DNA from 4 places in the Streptomyces sp. NPDC048172 genome. Region 2 is predicted to be linked to each of the others. Evidence: riboswitches for the same ligand, from Rfam matches in the RefSeq annotation. Region 2 holds a riboswitch; each other region holds the start of a gene.
What was found. Region 2 has a riboswitch for cyclic di-AMP ahead of ACGF3A_RS01560 (NlpC/P60 family protein). Riboswitches for the same ligand answer to the same signal wherever they lie in the genome.
Positions count from the first base shown of each region.

Region 1: it holds a riboswitch for cyclic di-AMP, as region 2 does, so the genes downstream of both, ACGF3A_RS25790 (transglycosylase family protein) here and ACGF3A_RS01560 (NlpC/P60 family protein) in region 2, are expected to answer to the same signal.
Region 3: it holds a riboswitch for cyclic di-AMP, as region 2 does, so the genes downstream of both, ACGF3A_RS08605 (peptidoglycan DD-metalloendopeptidase family protein) here and ACGF3A_RS01560 (NlpC/P60 family protein) in region 2, are expected to answer to the same signal.
Region 4: it holds a riboswitch for cyclic di-AMP, as region 2 does, so the genes downstream of both, ACGF3A_RS42405 (M23 family metallopeptidase) here and ACGF3A_RS01560 (NlpC/P60 family protein) in region 2, are expected to answer to the same signal.

Region 1 is NZ_JBIDAT010000006.1:24,805-29,422, forward strand. It holds gene ACGF3A_RS25775 (FAD/NAD(P)-binding protein) at 1-1,018, opposite strand, end outside; gene ACGF3A_RS25780 (LLM class flavin-dependent oxidoreductase) at 1,425-2,567, shown strand; gene ACGF3A_RS25785 (hypothetical protein) at 2,564-2,911, shown strand; cyclic di-AMP (ydaO/yuaA leader) riboswitch at 3,201-3,410, shown strand; gene ACGF3A_RS25790 (transglycosylase family protein) at 3,416-4,618, shown strand, end outside.
Region 2 is NZ_JBIDAT010000001.1:321,476-326,093, reverse strand. It holds gene ACGF3A_RS01570 (M23 family metallopeptidase) at 1-271, shown strand, start outside; gene pcrA (DNA helicase PcrA) at 383-2,893, opposite strand; cyclic di-AMP (ydaO/yuaA leader) riboswitch at 3,073-3,244, shown strand; gene ACGF3A_RS01560 (NlpC/P60 family protein) at 3,252-4,490, shown strand; gene ACGF3A_RS01555 (hypothetical protein) at 4,509-4,618, opposite strand, start outside.
Region 3 is NZ_JBIDAT010000002.1:30,091-34,708, forward strand. It holds gene ACGF3A_RS08590 (hypothetical protein) at 1-106, shown strand, start outside; gene ACGF3A_RS08595 (PPOX class F420-dependent oxidoreductase) at 99-524, shown strand; gene ACGF3A_RS08600 (aldo/keto reductase) at 535-1,479, opposite strand; gene ACGF3A_RS08605 (peptidoglycan DD-metalloendopeptidase family protein) at 1,771-2,925, opposite strand; cyclic di-AMP (ydaO/yuaA leader) riboswitch at 2,938-3,098, opposite strand; gene ACGF3A_RS08610 (PP2C family protein-serine/threonine phosphatase) at 3,327-4,508, opposite strand.
Region 4 is NZ_JBIDAT010000016.1:107,884-112,501, forward strand. It holds gene ACGF3A_RS42395 (M16 family metallopeptidase) at 1-1,059, shown strand, start outside; gene ACGF3A_RS42400 (M16 family metallopeptidase) at 1,089-2,459, shown strand; cyclic di-AMP (ydaO/yuaA leader) riboswitch at 2,707-2,873, shown strand; gene ACGF3A_RS42405 (M23 family metallopeptidase) at 2,887-3,756, shown strand; gene ACGF3A_RS42410 (GntR family transcriptional regulator) at 3,884-4,594, shown strand.

The sequences.
Region 1 (4,618 bases), on a different contig from region 2:
TCGCCGCGGAGGCCAGCGCGTCGGTCTGCGCGGGGCCGAAGTAGCGGGGCAGCGGGGCGCGTTCGACCTGGAGCTGGTAGCCGGGCTTGCAGCGGTACGGGACGCCGCGACGCGAGCCCACGTACAGGACGGGCTCGCGGCCGGAGGGGCGGTAGTCGAGGGCGCCGTCCGGGCCCTCGGCGTACGTACCGCCACGGCCCTCGGTCAGCAGCGCCATCAGGTCGACGAAGGCGAGCCCGAAGCCCCGCAGCAGCACCGGCTCGCCGGGCCGTACGCCGGACAGGTCGGCGTCGGCGGAGAACTCCGGCGGGACGTACGTCAGTTCGTGCCGCCGTGCGAAGTCCGCGAGCGCCGCGTGCTCAGGCCCCGGGGTCGCGGACAGGTGCCCCTGGGCGAGGACCACGAGATCGGCCTCGACGGGGGCCGCGCCGGAGGCGAGGTGCAGCCGCTGCGTCCCGTCCGCGGGGCCCGTCAGCGCGGTCACCGCGGTGCGATGCGTACGGACGGTGAAGTGCGGCGGGAGGGTGTGCAGTGCTCGGCGGAACGCCCACTCCAGATACGCGCCCTGGACGCGGCGCGTCGCGAAGTCGGTGGGGGCCAGTGCGCGCAGCTCCGCGCGTACGGCCGCGTCCGCGGGCGGCCGGTAGGGCGCGTGGCGCTCGGGGTGGGCGGCCCATTCGGCGAGGGAGGGGCCGGGGCGTACCGGGCCCTCGACCTCGGAGGTCTCGTCCGTGAACACCGTGACGTCCTCGGCCATGGAGTTCATGCGCAGGAGCGGCGACTGCGCGTGCCGCCAGACGCGGCCGGGGCCCGGCGGGTGGGGGTCGATCAGCTCGATGCGGAGCGGGCGGCCGATGTTCCCGGTGTCCCCGGTGTTCCAGAGTTCCGGGGCGTTGGCGCCGAGGCGTTCCAGCAGGCCGGTGGCGCGTGGCCCGGCGCCGACGAGGGCGAGCACGGCAGGGCTCGTGGGCATGGCGGGGTCGTCGTCCGGGGTCGGGGGCTGCGGGGCGAGTGCCATGGGGGCGGCTCCGGCGGTCGGCGGGTCGACGGATCGGCGCGTCCACGCGTGTCCCTCAACACGGCGCGTACGGCGGGTCGTTGTCCCTGGCTCCCGTTGTCACCCGCTCCCGGGACCCGATCGTAGGGACGGACTGCTGCGGCGCTGTGAACAGCGCATGACGGTGTCCGCGCCTGCCCTGGCCCGTGGTTGACGGGCCGGAATCGCCGGTGCTCAACTGTCGGCATGTCCCAGGAACTGCCGCTGGTCATCCGCGGCCACATCGACTTCTGTCGCGTGTGGTCCGCGCTCTGTCGCCCCTCTTCCTGACCCGGCCTGACCCGGCAGCGCGGCCCGTCCGACGAGCCGCCCATTCTCTCCCCTCCTCGCCCCGTTCCTGGCCCTCTCGCGCCCGAAAGGCCCCGCCATGCCCGTGGAGTTCCTCGGTATCGCCGCGACCCATGACGGCTCGGAGACCCGTCCGCGCTCCGGTGCCGCCTTCGACAAGGAGTACACGCTGCGGCTCGCCCGCGCCCATGAGGACCACGGCTGGGACCGGGTGCTGTTCGCGTACGGCTCCGGCTCGCCCGTACCGGCGCCCGCCGCCGGGTATCTCGCGGCACGGACCGAGAGGCTCCAGATCCTCCTGGCCCACCGCCCCAACGTCGCGTACCCGACCTACGCGGCCCGTTCCTTCGCCACCCTCGACCAGATCAGCGACGGACGGCTGACGGTCCACTTCATCACCGGCGGCAGCGACCGCGAGCAGCGGCGCGAGGGCGACACCCTGACCAAGGACGAGCGCTACGCGCGCACCCGGGAGTACATCGAGATCGTCAAGAAGGTGTGGACCCGGCACGAGCCCTTCGACCACGAGGGCGCGCACTACCGCTTCCACGACTTCGTCAGTGACGTCTTTCCTGTTCAGCGGCCCCGTCCGGGGGTGTCCTTCGGCGGCTCCTCCCCCGCCGCGTACGAGGCGGGCGGCGCCGAGGCCGACGTCTACTGCCTGTGGGGCGAGCCGCTGGCGGAGACCGCGCGGCAGATCCAGGCCGTCAAGGAAGCAGCCCGGGCCGCGGGCCGTCAGGACGTGCCCCGCATCCAGGTGGCGTTCCGCCCGATCATCGCGCCGACCAAGGAGCTGGCGTGGGAAAAGGCACACCGAACGGTCGGCGCGATCAAGGCCCGCGGGGAGCGGGGCGACGCGCTGGTCAAGCGCCACCACCGGGAGGCCCCGGAGAACACGGGCTCCCAGCGGCTGATCGCCTTCGCCGAGCGCGGCGAGCGCTACGACCGCGCCCTGTGGACCCCGACCGCCGCCGCCACCGGCGGCGCGGGCAACTCCAACGCGCTCGTCGGCACGCCGGAGACCGTCGCCCAGGCCCTCCTCGACTACTACGACCTCGGCGTCGACATCCTCTCCGCGCGCGGCTACGACCTGCTGGGGGACGCCATCGACTTCGGGCGGCACGTGATCCCGCTCGTACGCGAGGAGGTGGCGAGGCGGGACCGGGCGAGCGCGGCGCGCGGGCCGCACGCGCTCGACCCCGCCGAGTCGGCCGCCCTATGACATACGTCACCGGGCCGGGGACCGGCTCCTCTCCGGACGGGCTCACCGTGCGGCGCGTACGCGCGGGCGATCCGCTCGTACGCCCGCTGCTGCGGGAGCTGGCGCGGGAGTACGCGGCGCGGTACGGCGGGGAGGCGCTGGCCGAGCTCAGCCGGTATCCGGCGTCCGAGTTCGCGCCGCCGCGCGGCACGCTCCTCCTGCTGCTGGACGGCGGCGTCCCGGTGGCCGGGGGCGCCTTCCGCGGGCACGAGACGGCCGGGACGGCGGAGCTCAAGCGGATCTGGACGCACTCCGCACCCCACCCTGCGCGCATTTCTCTCATTTCGGGCATAAGCATTGATTAGCCTCCCCGATACGCCTTGCTCCAGGGGGACTTCACGAGCCTCCTGAGGGCCGTTGTCGGTGAGTCGACTCACAGGACGCAGCTCACACAGGGGGTCCGGCGCCTGATGTGTACGCGCCGCACGCGCTTGTGTTTCAGCAGCGCACGCCGGAAATGCGATCTCCCTGCGGGTCTTCTGCGGAGAATTCCGACGACCCCGTCAAGCACCCCGGAAAACGATCAATTGTTTGTCCCGCCCAAATCGGTGTGCTTAGGGTGCACGAGCTGTCGCCGACCTAGTGCGGCAGTTCGCCGCCCAGACGCCGAATCCTGCCGCTGGCGCGCGAAAACAACACCGTTGGCAGGAGCGGGGGAACCAGGTAAGTGCCTCGCGTGGACTTTCACGGTCCGTTCGAGGCTTGGGGTGAAGCCGCACTGGCGCGCCACGCGCAGCCATTGCGGCCGGGCTACAACTCCGGCCCGAATCCGACAGCTCACCTCGTAGGCGTAGGAGAGGAATTCCCCTATGTCCGGAGCGCATGCAGCTCGGAAGTCCCGCCGTCTTCGCATCGCCGCCTCCCTCGCGCTGACCGCGGGTGGCGCGGGCGTCATTCTCCCCCTCGTCACCGCGGGCCAGGCCTCGGCCGCCTCGGTGGACACCTGGGAGAAGGTCGCCCAGTGCGAGTCCACCGGCAACTGGAAGGCCAACACCGGCAACGGCTACTACGGCGGCCTCCAGTTCAACAACTCCTCCTGGGCCGCCGCGGGCGGCACCAAGTACGCGCCGCGTGCCGACCTGGCCACCAAGGACCAGCAGATCGCCACCGCCGAGAAGCTGCTCGCCATGCAGGGCCCGGGCGCCTGGGCCTGCGCGGGTGCCGGTGGCCTGACCTCGGGCGGCCCGAAGGCCGACGTGAACCCGGACGGCAACGCGCAGTCCAGCACGCAGAACGCCGCCAAGCCGCAGCAGCAGGCCGCGCCGAAGGCCGCGCCCAAGCCCGCGCAGCCCAAGCCCGCGAAGCCGGCGCAGCCCGCCAAGCCCGCGCCGCAGACCGGTGGCAGCGCGTACGTCGTCAAGGGCGGCGACACCCTGCACAAGATCGCCGACGCGCACGGCGTCGAGGGCGGCTGGAAGGCCGTCTACGACCAGAACCGCAAGGCCGTCGGCGGCAACCCGAACGTGATCTTCCCGGGCCTCAAGCTGACCCTGGGAGGCTCCGCCGCCGCCCCGTCCGCCTCGGCGGACCAGGGCGCGAAGCCGCAGGGCTCCGCCTCGGCCCCGGTGAAGAAGCAGGCCGCCCCGGCCCCGGCCGCGAAGCCCGCCGCCCCGTCCGCCCCCTCCGCCTCGACGGGCTTCGTCCGTCCGGTGCCGGGCGGCACCAGCACCCCGTACCAGGCGTCCGGCGGCAGCTGGTCCAGCGGCAGCCACACCGGTGTCGACTTCACCGCCGGCTCCGGCACGCCGGTGAAGTCCGTGGCCGCGGGCGAGGTCGTCAAGGCGGGCAACGGCGGTGCCTACGGCAACGAGGTCGTCGTCAAGCACGCCGACGGCAAGTTCACCCAGTACGGCCACCTGTCCTCGATCAGCGTCCAGGTCGGCCAGAAGGTCGGCGCGGGCAGCCAGATCGCCCTGTCCGGCTCCACCGGCAACTCCACCGGCCCGCACCTGCACTTCGAGGTGCGCACCGGCGCCGAGTACGGCTCGGACATCGACCCGGTCTCGTACCTG
Region 2 (4,618 bases):
CGCGACCGACGGAACGGTCAGCACCAAGTACGACATGTCCTACGGCAACATGGCCGTGGTGACCGCCAAGGACGGCACCGAGACCTGGTACTGCCACCTGAGCAGCAACAAGATCCGCTCGGGCGAGGTCAAGGCCGGGGACACCATCGCCTACTCCGGGAACTCCGGGAACTCCACCGGGCCGCACCTCCACTTCGAGGTCCGCCCCGGCGGCGGCTCAGCCGTGGACCCCATCCCGTGGCTCCAGGGCAAGGGCCTGGAGATCAGCTAGCGCCCCGCCCCGTCAGGGGCGCGGGGAACTGCGCGAACAACCACGACGGCGCCGCGGCCGAGAACGCACCGCCTCCCCTGCGGCGGGATGTCGGCTTTCCCCAGCGGAGCGCTAAAGCTTCTCCACAGGCGCGTACCGCAGAAGCAACCGCTTCGGCTTCTCGCCGCCGAAGTCGATCGTCGCCTCCGCCGCGTCCCCGCTGCCCTTCACCGCGACGACGCTGCCGAGCCCGAAGCTGTCGTGCGTCACCCGGTCCCCGACCGCGAGCTGGACGACCGGACGGTCGCCCGCGCGGCGCGTGGCGAAGCCCGAGGGACCACCGCGCCGCGCCGAGGCGCTCGCCGAGGAGGACAGGGAGCTGGTGACGGGGCTGATCCCGCCGCCGTACGACGAGGACGTCGCGGTGCTGCCCGTCCGCTTCCAGTCCAGGAACGTGTCGGGGATCTCCTCCAGGAAGCGGGACGGCGGGTTGTACGACGGCTGGCCCCAGGCGCTGCGCATGGTCGAGCGCAGCAGATAGAGCCGCTCGCGGGCGCGCGTGATCCCGACGTACGCCAGGCGGCGCTCCTCCTCCAGCTCCTTCACGTTCCCCAGCGCGCGCATGTGCGGGAAGACGCCGTCCTCCATGCCGGAGAGGAAGACTACGGGGAACTCCAGGCCCTTCGCCGTGTGCAGCGTCATCAGCGTGACGACGCCGGTGTCCTCGCCCTCGCCCTCGTCCGGGATCTGGTCGGAGTCGGCGACGAGGGCCACCTGCTCCAGGAAGTCGGCGAGGGTGACCTCCTCGCCCTCGTGCTCCTTCTCGAACTCCAGCGCTACGGCCGCGAGTTCCTGAAGGTTCTCGATACGGGTCTCGTCCTGGGGGTCCGTGGACGCCTGCAACTCGGCGAGATAGCCCGTCTGTTCGAGCACGGCCTCCAGCACGGTGGCCGGGCCCGCGCCGGACTCGACGACGGTGCGCAGCTCCTCCATGAGCACGTTGAACCGCTTGACCGCGTTCGCCGAACGCGCCGCCATCCCGTACGCCTCGTCCACCCGGACGAGGGCCTGCGGGAAGGTGATCTTCTCGCGCAGGGCCAGCGCCTCGATCATGGCCTCGGCGCGGTCGCCGATGCCGCGCTTGGGCACGTTGAGGATCCGGCGGAGCGGGACCGCGTCCTCCGGGTTGGCCAGGACGCGCAGGTACGCGAGGACGTCGCGGACCTCCCTGCGCTCGTAGAACCGGACGCCGCCGACGACCTTGTACGGCAGGCCGACGCGGATGAAGACCTCTTCGAAGACACGCGACTGCGCGTTCGTCCGGTAGAAGACCGCGATGTCGCCGGGCTTCGCCTCGCCCTCGTCGGTGAGGCGGTCGATCTCGTCGGCGACGAACTGCGCCTCGTCGTGCTCGGTGTCCGCGACATAGCCCGTGATGCGGGAGCCGGAACCGGCCTTCGTCCACAGGTTCTTCGGGCGGCGGTTCTCGTTGCGCTCGATGACCGCGTTGGCCGCGCTGAGGATGGTCTGCGTCGAGCGGTAGTTCTGCTCCAGCAGGATCGTCGTCGCGTCCGGGTAGTCCTCCTCGAACTGGAGGATGTTGCGGATCGTGGCGCCCCGGAACGCGTAGATCGACTGGTCCGCGTCGCCGACGACGCACAGCTCGGCCTGGCCCTCCGCCGGGCCGACCAGCTCGCGCACCAGCGTGTACTGCGCGTGGTTCGTGTCCTGGTACTCGTCGACGAGGACGTGGCGGAAGCGGCGGCGGTAGTGCTCGGCGACGTCCGGGAACGCTTGGAGCAGGTGGACCGTCGTCATGATGATGTCGTCGAAGTCCAGCGCGTTGGCCTCGCGCAGCCGCGCCTGGTACATCGTGTACGCCTCGGCGAGGGTCTTCTCGAAGCCGTCGGCGGCGCTTCCCGCGAAGTCCTCCTCGTCGATCAGCTCGTTCTTCAGGTTCGACACCTTCGCGCTGAACGCCTTGGGCGGGAAGCGCTTGGGGTCGAGGTCCAGGTCGCGGCAGACGAGGGCCATGAGGCGCTTGGAGTCCGCCGCGTCGTAGATCGAGAAGGACGAGGTGAAGCCCAGCTTCTTGCTCTCGCGGCGCAGGATGCGCACGCAGGCGCTGTGGAAGGTGGAGACCCACATCGACTGCGCGCGGGGGCCGACGAGCTCCTCCACGCGCTCCTTCATCTCGCCCGCCGCCTTGTTGGTGAACGTGATGGCGAGGATCTGGCCCGGGTGCACGCCCCGCGCGCCCAGGAGGTGGGCGATGCGGTGGGTGAGCACGCGCGTCTTGCCGGAGCCCGCGCCCGCGACGATCAGCAGGGGGCCGCCGGAGTGCACGACGGCCTCACGCTGCTGCTCGTTCATCCCCTCCAGCAGCGCGGCGGGATCCACGGCGGGGCGGGGCGCGCCGTCGCGATAGTGCCCGTCTCGGGCGGCGCCGCCGGTGAAGGTGCCCGCGAAGAGATCGTCCGGGATCTCCTCCTCGGGCCCGCCGGGCGCGCCGTCCTCGGGCGGCGGCGGGGGCGCGTCCGCCTCGGGGCCGGTGCCGTCGGTGCTGTCCGCACCGTCGGCGCTGTTGGCGCTGTCGGCGCCGTCGAGGTCCGCCAGGAAGCTGTCGTCGAAGAGGCTGCTCATCGTCGTACGAGTCTAGGCCGCCTCACTGACAGCGTTTCGTCCCCGTGAAAGATAACGAGGAGATATCGGACTAGTCGAACACCAGCCTTCACACGGGCACCACACCCCCGCTACCGTGCCGTGTCAGGCAGCCCGGATCACCAGTCGGCGAAAGCGTCGGCGCGGGCCGCCTCCGCCGAGTCCGGTCCGCGCCTCACCGTGTGCCGGAGCCGGGGACCCACCCGTACGGCCACGCAGCGCGCGGCCCGTGCGACTGGGGTGAATCGGCGCGGCCCGCCCGGCCCGCCGTAGGGCAGCCTTCCGACGCCCGAACCCGACAGCTAACCCGGTAGGCGGTCCACGGAAGGAGTCGCCGGCCTTGGCGTCGCATCGCAAGCCGCGCACCCGAGTTCTGCAGTCCACCGCGACCACGCGGGGCGCCATAGGCGTCACGACGGCCGCGATAGCCTCCGTCACCCTCCTCTCGCAGGGTGCGAACGCCGCCCCCGGCGACCCTTCGGGCGGCGGCAAACGGTCCCTCTCCGAGGTCAAGGAGCGGGTCGACACCCTGTACCGCCAGGCGGGCACCGCCACGCAGAAGTACAACGCGGCCAAGGAGAAGACCGACAAGCAGCGCAAGAAGGTCGACGGCATGCTCGACCAGGTCGCGAAGCGCACGGAGAAGCTGAACGACTCGCGCCGCCTTCTCGGCACCTACGCCGCCGCGCAGTACCGCACCGGCGGCGTCTCCCAGACGGCCACCCTGCTGCTCACCAAGGACCCGCAGGGGTTCTTCAAGCAGTCGCACATCATGGACCGGATGACCGGCCGCCAGAAGGAGGCCGTCACCGACTACCAGGAGCGCGCGAAGTCCGCGGGCAAGAAGCGCTCCGAGGCGAGCAAGCAGCTCAAGACGCTCACCGCCTCGCAGAAGTCGCTGAAGTCGAGCAAGCGTGAGATCCAGTCGAAGCTGTCCGAGGCGCGCGGCCTGCTCTCCAAGCTGACCGCACAGGAGAAGGCGCGGCTGGCGGAGATCGAGCGCCAGAAGCGCCAGGAGGCGCGTCAGAAGGCCAAGGAGCGCGCGGAGCGCGAGCGGCGCGAGGAAGCGCGCAAGGAGCGCGAACGCGAGCGCGAGGGCGGCGGCAACGGCGGCGGCCAGGAGGACGGCGGCGGCTCCGACAACGGCTCAGGCTCGGGTTCGGGATCCGGCTCCGGGTCGGGATCCGGTTCGGGCTCGGGATCGGGCTCCGGTACGGGCAGCTCGTACGCGCAGAAGGCCGAGAAGGTCCTCGCCTTCGCCAAGCAGCAGCTCGGCAAGCCGTACGTCTGGGGCGCCACGGGCCCGAACTCGTACGACTGCTCCGGCTTCACCCAGGACGCCTGGAAGGCGGGCGGCGTCTCGCTGCCGCGCACCACGTTCGACCAGGTGAAGGTGGGGACGAAGGTCGCCAAGTCCGCGATGAAGCCGGGCGACCTGATCTTCTTCTACGACGACATCAGCCACGTGGGCATCTACGTCGGCGACGGCCAGATGATCCACGCCCCCAAGCCGGGCGCGAACATCCGCTACGAGTCGATCGACTACATGCCGTTCCACTCGGCGGTCCGCCCGGCGTAGGGGCTCAGGTCCCGGACCTCAGGTCCACAGAACGGCGATGAAGATGTTGGCCACCGTCAGGAGGCCGACGGCTCCGAAGAGGGGCGGGGAGATCTTCTCCTCGTCCCTCTTCACGTAGACAAGGCCGA
Region 3 (4,618 bases), on a different contig from region 2:
CGAGAGTTGGGTGCGGGTTGCCGCGTCCGACAGTGATGCCCGGGAGGAGGGCGCTCAGGTGTTCGCCGCTGAGGGGTGGGTGCGGGAGAGTGGGCCCTATGGATGAGGACTCTCTGCTCTCTCTTCTGACCCGGCGGCAGCTCGGCGTGCTGGTCACGCTGAAGCGGGACGGGCGGCCCCAGTTGTCCAACGTGAATTACCACTATGCGCCTGACGAGCGGGTCCTTCGGGTTTCCGTCACCGCTTCGCGGGCCAAGACTCGGAATCTGCTACGTGATCCCCGGGCCAGTTTTCATGTGTCGTCCGAGGACGGGTGGGCCTGGACCGTCGTCGAGGGGGATGCCGAACTGTCGGCCGTGGCCGGTGAGCCGTACGACTCCGCCGTCGAGGAGCTGGTCGAGCTCTATCGGGCGATCCAGGGCGAGCACCCGGACTGGGACGAGTACCGGGCCGCGATGATCGCCGATCAGCGGCAGGTCGTACGGCTCAGGGTGGGGCGCGTTTACGGGCAGAGTCCGCGGTAACGCGTTTCCGCTACGCCGACGCCGCCGTCAGGCGGGTCCATTGCTCCTCCGTCAGCTCCACGTCGTCCAGGGCCAGCAGGGGCCCCAGTTGGGCCACGGTGCGGGCGCTCGCCAGCGGGGTCGTGACCGTGGGGCGGGAGGCGAGCCAGGCCAGGGCCACCGTCGCCGGGGCCGCGTCGCGTTCGGCGGCGATCGCGAGGAGTTCGCGCAGGACTCGGCGGCCCCGCTCGCTCTCCAGGTGCTGGGCCGCGCCGCCGCTGCGGGCGCTCTCCGGGACCGGCTCGTCCGGGCGGTACTTGCCGGTGAGGAAGCCCGCGGCCAGCGCGTAGTACGGCACGACCGCTAGGTTCTCCCGCTCTGCGAGGGACGGGAGTTCACCCTCGTACGTGTCGCGGGAGACGAGGTTGTAGTGGGGCTGCAGGGCCACGTAGCGGGCCAGGCCCTCGGCGTCGCTGGCGGCGAGCGAGGCGCGCAGGCGCTCCGGCGAGATGTTGGAGGCGGCGATCTCGCGGATCTTGCCCGCGCGGACCAGTTCGTCGAGGGTGCCCACGATGTCCTCGACGGGGACGGACTCGTCGTCGAAGTGGGTGTAGAAGAGATCGATGTAATCCGTGCGGAGGCGGCCGAGCGAGGCGTCGACCGCGGCGCGCAGCGTGTCCGGCGCCAGGCCCCGGAACTCCGGGTGGCCGCCCGCCTTGGTGGCGAGGACGACGCGGTCGCGGTTGCCGCGTGCCGCGAGCCAGTCGCCGATGACGGTCTCGGACTCGCCGCCCTGGAGGCCGTCGACCCAGGAGGCGTACGTGTCCGCGGTGTCGAGGAAGTTGCCGCCCGCCTCCACGTAGGCGTCGAGGACGGCGAAGGACGTGGGGGCGTCGGCCGTCCAGCCGAAGACGTTGCCGCCGAGGCAGAGGGAGGAGACCGAGAGCCGGCCCACCTTGTGTGTACGCAGTGACATGAGTCGACCGTAACCGCAGGGGGCGCGGGCGGACGGCGGTCCTGGCGTCGGGGGGTGGTCCGCCAGGACCGCCGGGTCTGTGGGTCCCTGCCGTCGCCGCCCCGTCCCCTCCTGACGTGCTGAGGCGGGAGCGCGAGTACGTGCGTATGCGCGTGCGTACGGCGTGCCTCGGCGGCGCGGGGCGACGACCGCGGGGGTGTGGGGGGGTGGGTCCTGCCAATTGCTGCCCGCCGGGTACCCGGTGCCAGGTACCCGGTGCCAGGTACCCGGGCCGGGCATCCGGGCCGCGCGTCAGACCTTCATGCCCTTTTCGCGCATCCACGGCAGCGGGGCGACCGGGTCGCCGCCGCCGGGACGCACCTCGACGTGGAGGTGGGGGCCCGAGGAGTTGCCGGTGGAGCCGACGCGGCCGACGACGTCGCCGGTGCCGACCTTCTCGCCCGCCGACTTGGTCATCGAGGAGAGGTGGCAGTACCAGATCTCGGTACCGTCCTCCAGCTCCAGCACGATGCGGTAGCCGTACGAACCGGCCCAGCCCGCTTCCTTGATCGTGCCGGAGTGGAGCGCCTTGACGGGGGTGCCGTTGGGGGCGGCGAAGTCCTGGCCTGTGTGGTCGTTCTGCCACATGCCGCCGCCCTGGCCGAAGCCGGCGCTGAGCTGGTAGTTGGAGACGGGGACGACGTACTGCCGGGCGAGCTTGGCGCGGCGCTCGGCCTCCGCCTTCCGCTTCTTCTCCTCGGCGATCTTCCGCTTCCGCTCCGCCTCGGCCTTCTTCTGCTTGGCCTCTTCGGCGTCCGCCTTCTGCTTCGCCTCGGCCGCGGCCTTGCGGGTCGCCTCGGCGGCGGCCTTCTCGCGGGCCTCGTCCTCGACGTTGTGCTTCTGCGTCTCGGCCTGCGCGAGGATCCTGGCGCGCAGCGCCTCGCCCGCGTCCTTGGTGCCCTCGGCGGCCTCTTCCTGCGTCAGACCGGCCTGGGTGAGGGGCTGTTCGCCCTGGGCACCGGCCAGCGTCTCGGCGTCGCCGGAGGGTCCGTCGTCGGATATGAGGTCGCCGACGCCCGGGAGGTCCTTGGCGTCGGGGAGGTGCTCGCCCACCTTCGCGACGGAGCCCAGGTCGGGCATGGAGATGGCGGCCGGGTCCTTGTCCTTGGCCGTGGCCATGCCACCGGCGCCCACCGCGGCGATCATGCCGACGCCGAGGACGGCGCCGCTGCGCGCCATGCCGCCGCTGCGCTGCTTGCCGACGCGGTGACGGCCGCGGACCGGGCGGATGGACTCCTCGGTGGGGTTCCACTCCTCCCAGGTCTCGTCGCCCCTGTCGCCGGGAGCGGCGTCGTAGGGGCCGTACGCGTCATAGGGGCCGTACGCGTCGTACGGCGCTGACCCGTCGTCGTCGTGGAACGGGTCGTACGCGACCTCGGGGGCATGCCTCTGCGACCTGGACGCCACGGGGGGCGTTCTCCTTTCCTTCCTCTCGCCTACCGGGTTAGCTGACGGGTTCGGAGCAGGAAGGTCTCCTACGGGACGGCGCGAACCGGCCCGATTCACCCCATCCTCCGGGTCTGGGCTGACACGAAGGGGTGGTTCCCCGGTTCCCGCTGTGCGTGCGATGCCTGTCGAGTTGTCGCTCGGGGGTGTCGCACACGCGGGATTCGGCGACGGCGCACGGTGCCGTCTCTCGTGACGACAGTGACGACCGCGCTGCGTTATCGGACGTTAATAGAAGCGCGCCCGTGATTCCAAGCCGTTCCCGTTAATTCCTGGTCACCATGGCCAGCACTTTCCGGGACAGGTGCGCCCAATTGGGACGCGTGGTCACGGGAGTTGAGGCGGAGGATCGCGGAGGGTGACTACTCACGGGCGCGTGACGCGGCCCGCGAGGGCGTCCGCCCCGCGCGCTCCGGGCGGCCGACGGCGAGCAGCGCCATGTCGTCGGAGGTGCCGCCGCCCGTGTGCGCCTCGACGTCGCCCATGAGCATGTCGAGCACGGCCTCGGGATCCTCGAACGGATGGTCGGACAGCCGCCGTACGGGGTCGTAGAAGGTGCCCTCCTCGTCGCGCGCCTCGGAGAGCCCGTCGGTGTAGAGCAGGAGCTGCGCGCCCGCCGGGAACGCGAACTCGTCGGCACGGTCCGGCCAGACCCCCAGCTCCGTCACGCCCAGCGGCAGCGCGGGGACGCGCGGGTCGAGCGAGCGGACGGCGCCGTGGTCGAGGAGGAGCGGCGGCGGGTGGCCCCGGTTGATCAGGCGCAGGGTGCGGCTCGCCGCGCCCTCGGCGACCGGGGGCAGCTCGGCGAGGACGGCGGTGGTGAAGCCCTCGAACTGCTGGATGCCGAGCCGCCGCTGCCCCTCGCGCTCCAGCGAGCGGTCGAGCCGCGCCGCGACCCCCGCCAGCGTCGGCTCCTCCTCGGCCGCCTCGCGGAAGGCCCCGATCACGATGACGACCGCGGAGACGGCGCCGAGCCCCTTGCCCCGGACGTCGCCGACGATGAGCCGGACGCCGTGCGGGGTGTGCTGTACGGCGTAGAAGTCCCCGCCGATGCTGGCGTCGGTCTGCGCGGCCTTGTAGCGCGCGGCGACGATGAGCCCGCCGACGCGCGCGGGCGGCGCGGGCAGCACCGCGAGCTGCGCGGCCTCGGCGACGATACGGGCGCTGGCGAGCTGCTCTCCGTTGCGCCGGATCAGATAGTTGATGCCGACGGCGAGGAGCGAGACGGCGACGACGGCGAGCGCGGGCAGCTCGCGCTCGAAGCCCTCCACGTCGTGGTCGAAGAACGCCGCGAGCAGACTGATCGTGACGCACGAGACGATCCCGGTGATCACCGTGGCCCGCATCGTCTGCAGCGCGGCGGCGGCGATGGGGGCCGCGGCGAACAGCGCCGAGATCGTCAGCCCGGGGCGGAGGATCTCGATCACCGTCCCGAGCACGAGGAAGGCCGCGGGCAGCACGCGCGCCCAGCGCCGCAGCGCGCGGTAGCGCGGGTCGGCGGGCCGATGCTCGTCGCCGTCCGGTTGGTCGCTCGTCTCCTGCACTGTCCTAATTTGACGTCTGCGCGGCCCGACGGCCACTCGGCCCCCGCCCCGCGCGCCGCGCGCCCCTGCCTCCTTGCGGGTGTCCCGAGGACTCCGTTCCGGTGCAGCGG
Region 4 (4,618 bases), on a different contig from region 2:
GAGACGATGCCGACGCACGAGCTGGAGCTCGCCCTCTGGCTGGAGGCCGACCGCATGGGCTCGCTGCTCTCCGCCCTCGACGAGGAGTCGATGGAGAACCAGCGGGACGTCGTCAAGAACGAGCGCCGCCAGCGGTACGACAACGTGCCGTACGGCACCGCCTTCGAGCGCCTCACCGCGATGCTCTACCCCGAGGGCCACCCGTACCACCACACGCCCATCGGCTCGATGGCAGACCTGGACGCGGCCTCCCTCCAGGACGCCCAGGAGTTCTTCCGTACGTACTACGCGCCGGGGAACGCGGTGCTGGCCGTCGTCGGCGACATCGACCCGGAGCAGACGCTCACCTGGATCGAGAAGTACTTCGGCTCCATCCCGTCGCACGAGGGCAAGCGCCCGCCGCGCGACGGCTCGCTGCCGGAGATCATGGGCGAGGAGAAGCGCGAGGTCCTCGTCGAGGAGGTGCCCTCCCGCGCGACGATGGCGGCGTACCGGCTGCCGCACGACGGCACCCGCGAGTCCGACGCCGCCGACCTGGCGCTGACCGTGCTCGGCGGCGGGGAGTCCTCCCGGCTCTACAGCCGCCTGGTGCGGCGCGACCGCAGCGCCGTCGCCGCCGGTTTCGGGATGCTGCGGCTCGCCGGGGCGCCCTCGCTGGGCTGGCTCGACGTGAAGGCGTCGGGCGGCGTCGAGGTCGCGGCCATCGAGTCGGCGGTCGACGACGAGCTGCGCCGGTTCGCCGAGGAGGGCCCGACCGAGGAGGAGATGGAGCGCGCCCAGGCCCAGTTGGAGCGCGAATGGCTGGACCGGCTGGCGACGGTCGGCGGCCGCGCGGACGAACTGTGCCGGTACGCGGTGCTGTTCGGCGACCCGCAGCTCGCGCTGAGCGCCGTGGGCCGCATCCTGGACATCAGCCGCGAGGAGGTGCGCGAGGTGGCCGCCGCCCGGCTGCGCCCGGACAACCGCGCGGTGCTGGTGTACGAGCCGGCGGAGCCGGCGGACGGCTCCGGTTCCGGTTCCGAGGACGACGAGAACGAGCTTGAGGAGACCGGGCAGTGAGCGACGCCGACGCGCCCGCGGGCACGACCATGGAATTCCACCCCCAGCCCTCCAGCGGCACGCCCAAGCCCTGGGCCTTCCCGACCCCCGAGCGCGGCACGCTGCCCAACGGCCTCACGGTGCTGCGCTGCCACCGTCCGGGCCAGGAGGTCGTCGCCGTCGAGATGAACCTCACGGCTCCGCTGGACGCCGAGCCCGAGGGCCTGGACGGCGTGGCGACGATCATGGCCCGCGCGCTGAGCGAGGGCACCGACAAGCACGACGCGGAGGAGTTCGCCGCCGAGCTGGAGCGCTGCGGCGCCACCCTCGACGCGCACGCGGACCACCCCGGCGTCCGCGTCTCGCTGGAGGTGCCGGTCTCGCGGCTGCCGAAGGCACTGGGGCTGCTCGCCGACGCGCTGCGCGCCCCGGCCTTCCCGGACGGCGAGGTCGAGCGCCTGGTGGCCAACCGACTGGACGAGATCCCGCACGAGCTGGCCAACCCGGCCCGCCGCGCCGCCAAGGAGCTCTCCCTGGAGCTGTTCCCCGCCGAGTCCCGGATGTCGCGTCCGCGCCAGGGCACGGAGGAGACGGTCGCCCGTATCGACGCCGCGGCCGTACGGGCGTTCTACGAGGCGCATGTGCGCCCCGCGACCGCCACCGCCGTCGTCGTCGGCGACCTGGAGGGCGTGGATCTGGACGCGGCGCTCGCCGACACCCTGGGCGCCTGGACGGGCTCGTCCTCCGAGCCGCGCCCGGCACCGCCGATCACCGCGGACGACGCGGGCCGTGTCGTGATCGTCGACCGTCCCGGCGCGGTGCAGACGCAGGTCCTCATCGGCCGCGTCGGCCCGGACCGGCACGACCGGGTGTGGCCCGCGCAGCTCCTGGGGGTCTACTGCCTGGGCGGCACCCTCACCTCCCGCCTGGACCGCGTCCTGCGCGAGGAGAAGGGGTACACGTACGGGGTGCGCGCCTTCGGCCAGGTGCTGCGCTCCACCGCGGAGGGCACGGGCGCAGCGCTGATGGCCATCAGCGGCTCCGTCGCCACGGACGTGACGGGTCCGGCGCTGGACGACCTGTGGAAGGTGCTGCGCACCCTCGCGGCCGAGGGCCTGACGGACGACGAGCGGGACGTGGCGGTGCGGAACCTGGTAGGGGTCGCCCCGCTGCGCTACGAGACGTCGGCGGCCGTCGCCGGGACCCTGGCCGACCAGGTCGAGCAGTACCTGCCGGACGACTTCCAGGGCGAGCTGTACGCGCGGCTGGCCGAGACCGGCACGGTGGAGGCGACGGCGGCCGCCGTCAGCGCCTTCCCCGCCGACCGCCTGGTGACCGTCCTGGTCGGCGACGCCTCGCAGATCGCCGGTCCTGTACGGGAGTTGGGGATCGGCGAGGTCAAGGTGGTCAGCGGAGGCTGATCCGGAGGGCCGGTGGAGACCGGCCCGGACCCCATGCGTCCCCGAGGCCCCGTGGAAGTGGTACGTCCGCTTCCGCGGGGTCTTGTCGTGTGACCCGTGGGACCGTCAAATGTCCGATTGGTTCAGTGTTGTGGTGAGAAGCGGTGTGGCGTGTGCGACAAACTCCGGGATTCGTTTGGCGACCCGGAGACGACCCGCTTAGCGTCGGTGCCGCTGTGCGTCAGAAGTGACCGCGCCCGCGGCCGACGCCCAGTGATCGCCGAGTCCCGAGGACCCGTCAGGGCCCCCGAGGGAGCCGGGGACCCACACGAAGTCCCTGGGGTGAATCGAGCGACCCCCGCCAGGGGTTGCCCGTAGGAGACCTTCCTGCTCCGAACCCGTCAGCTAACCCGGTAGGCGACAGGGAAGGAAAGGAGTACGCCAGCTCATGGCGTTCACCCGTGCCACCGGGAAGCACCGACGTCCCAAGCAGCCCAGCCGCATGCGCCGTGCGAGCGCCGGGGCGGCCGGCATAGCCGGGCTCACCGCCGCAGGCGTCGTCGGGACCCTCGCGTCCCCGGCCATGGCCTCCGACGGTGGGCAGAGCGACGTCCACGACACCGGCCTCACCCACGCCATCGAGGCGCGCGGCGACCTGGCCCAGGCTGTCGACCAGCAGGCCACGGAGGCGAAGACCGCCACCATGCAGGCCCAGGCCGAGACCGCCGCCAAGGCGGAGGCCGCGAAGACCAAGGCCAAGGCTGAGGCCGAGGCGAAGAAGAAGGCCGCCGAGGCCAAGCGCAAGGCGGCCGCCGCCAAGGCCCGCGAGAAGGCCAAGGAGGCGCGCGCCGAGAAGGCCACGCAGACCGCCTCCCGTTCCGCGGCCCCGAAGCGCGCCGCGGTCGGCGGCAGCGGCTACGTCGCGCCCGTCGACGGCTCGTACGTCTCCACGTCCTACAAGTCCGGCGGCTCCATGTGGTCCTCCGGCAGCCACACCGGCATCGACTTCCACGCGGGCATGAACACCCCCGTGAAGTCCGTCGCCGCGGGCGAGGTCGTCGAGGCGGGCAACGGCGGCGCGTACGGCAACAACATCGTGATCAAGCACAAGGACGGCACGTACACGCAGTACGGCCACCTGAACTCGATCGGCGTCTCGGTCGGCCAGTCCGTCTCCGCGGGCCAGCAGATCGCCCTCTCCGGCTCGACCGGCAACTCCTCCGGACCGCACCTCCACTTCGAGGCCCGTACCGGCCCCGACTACGGCTCGGACATCGACCCGATCGCGTACCTGCGCCAGCACGGTGTGAACGTCTGATCCAGGTCTTCTGGCGGAACAGCCCCCGGCGGCGGCCGGGGGCTGTTTCACGTCGTACGGCGGCGGATACCGGCGGAATTCCCCGGGCGCCGTCGGAAATCCCCGTGCGCTGTCCTACAGTTCGGCCATGCGTATTTCCGCGCAGGCTCTCCTTTCCGCGGTCCGGGGCGAGATCGTCTCCGGTTCCCTGCCGCCCGGGACCCGGCTCACGGAAGAGACGCTGGCCCGGCGTCACGGGGTCTCGCGCGTGCCCGTGCGCGAGGCGCTGCGCACGCTGGAGGCGGAGGGCTTCGTGCGCACCCGGCGCCACGCGGGCGCCCACGTGGCCGAGCCCACGCCGCAGGACGCGGCCGATCTGCTCGACGTCCGCGCGCTGCTGGAGCCCCTGGGCGCCGCGCGCGCCGCGCAGCGCCGCACGGAGGCGCATCTGAAGGTGCTGCGCGGCGTGGTGCGCCTCGGCGTCCAGCGCGCCGAGCGGGGGCACCTCTCCGAGCTGCGGGCCCTGTCCGGCTGGTTCCAGGAGACGCTGGCGCAGGCGGCGGGCAGCCCGACGCTCACCGCGATGCTGCTCCAGGTGCGGCACAAGCTGGCGTGGCTGCACGCGATCGAGGCGTACGGCCACGACCGTACGGGCGCTGCGGGCGGCCACGACCGTACGGGCGCCGAGGCGGCCGACTGGCGGGAGCGCGGCCGTCTGGTGGACGCCGTCGCGCGGCGGGACGCGGAGCGGGCCAGGGCGCTCGCGGCGGGGTTCGTCGAGCGCGCGGCCGTACGGCGCGGGGCGCGCGTACCGGCTCCGCCGAAACCTCATGTCAACACGGCGCGCGACCGCATTTAACAATCCCGGGACATGGGCGCCACG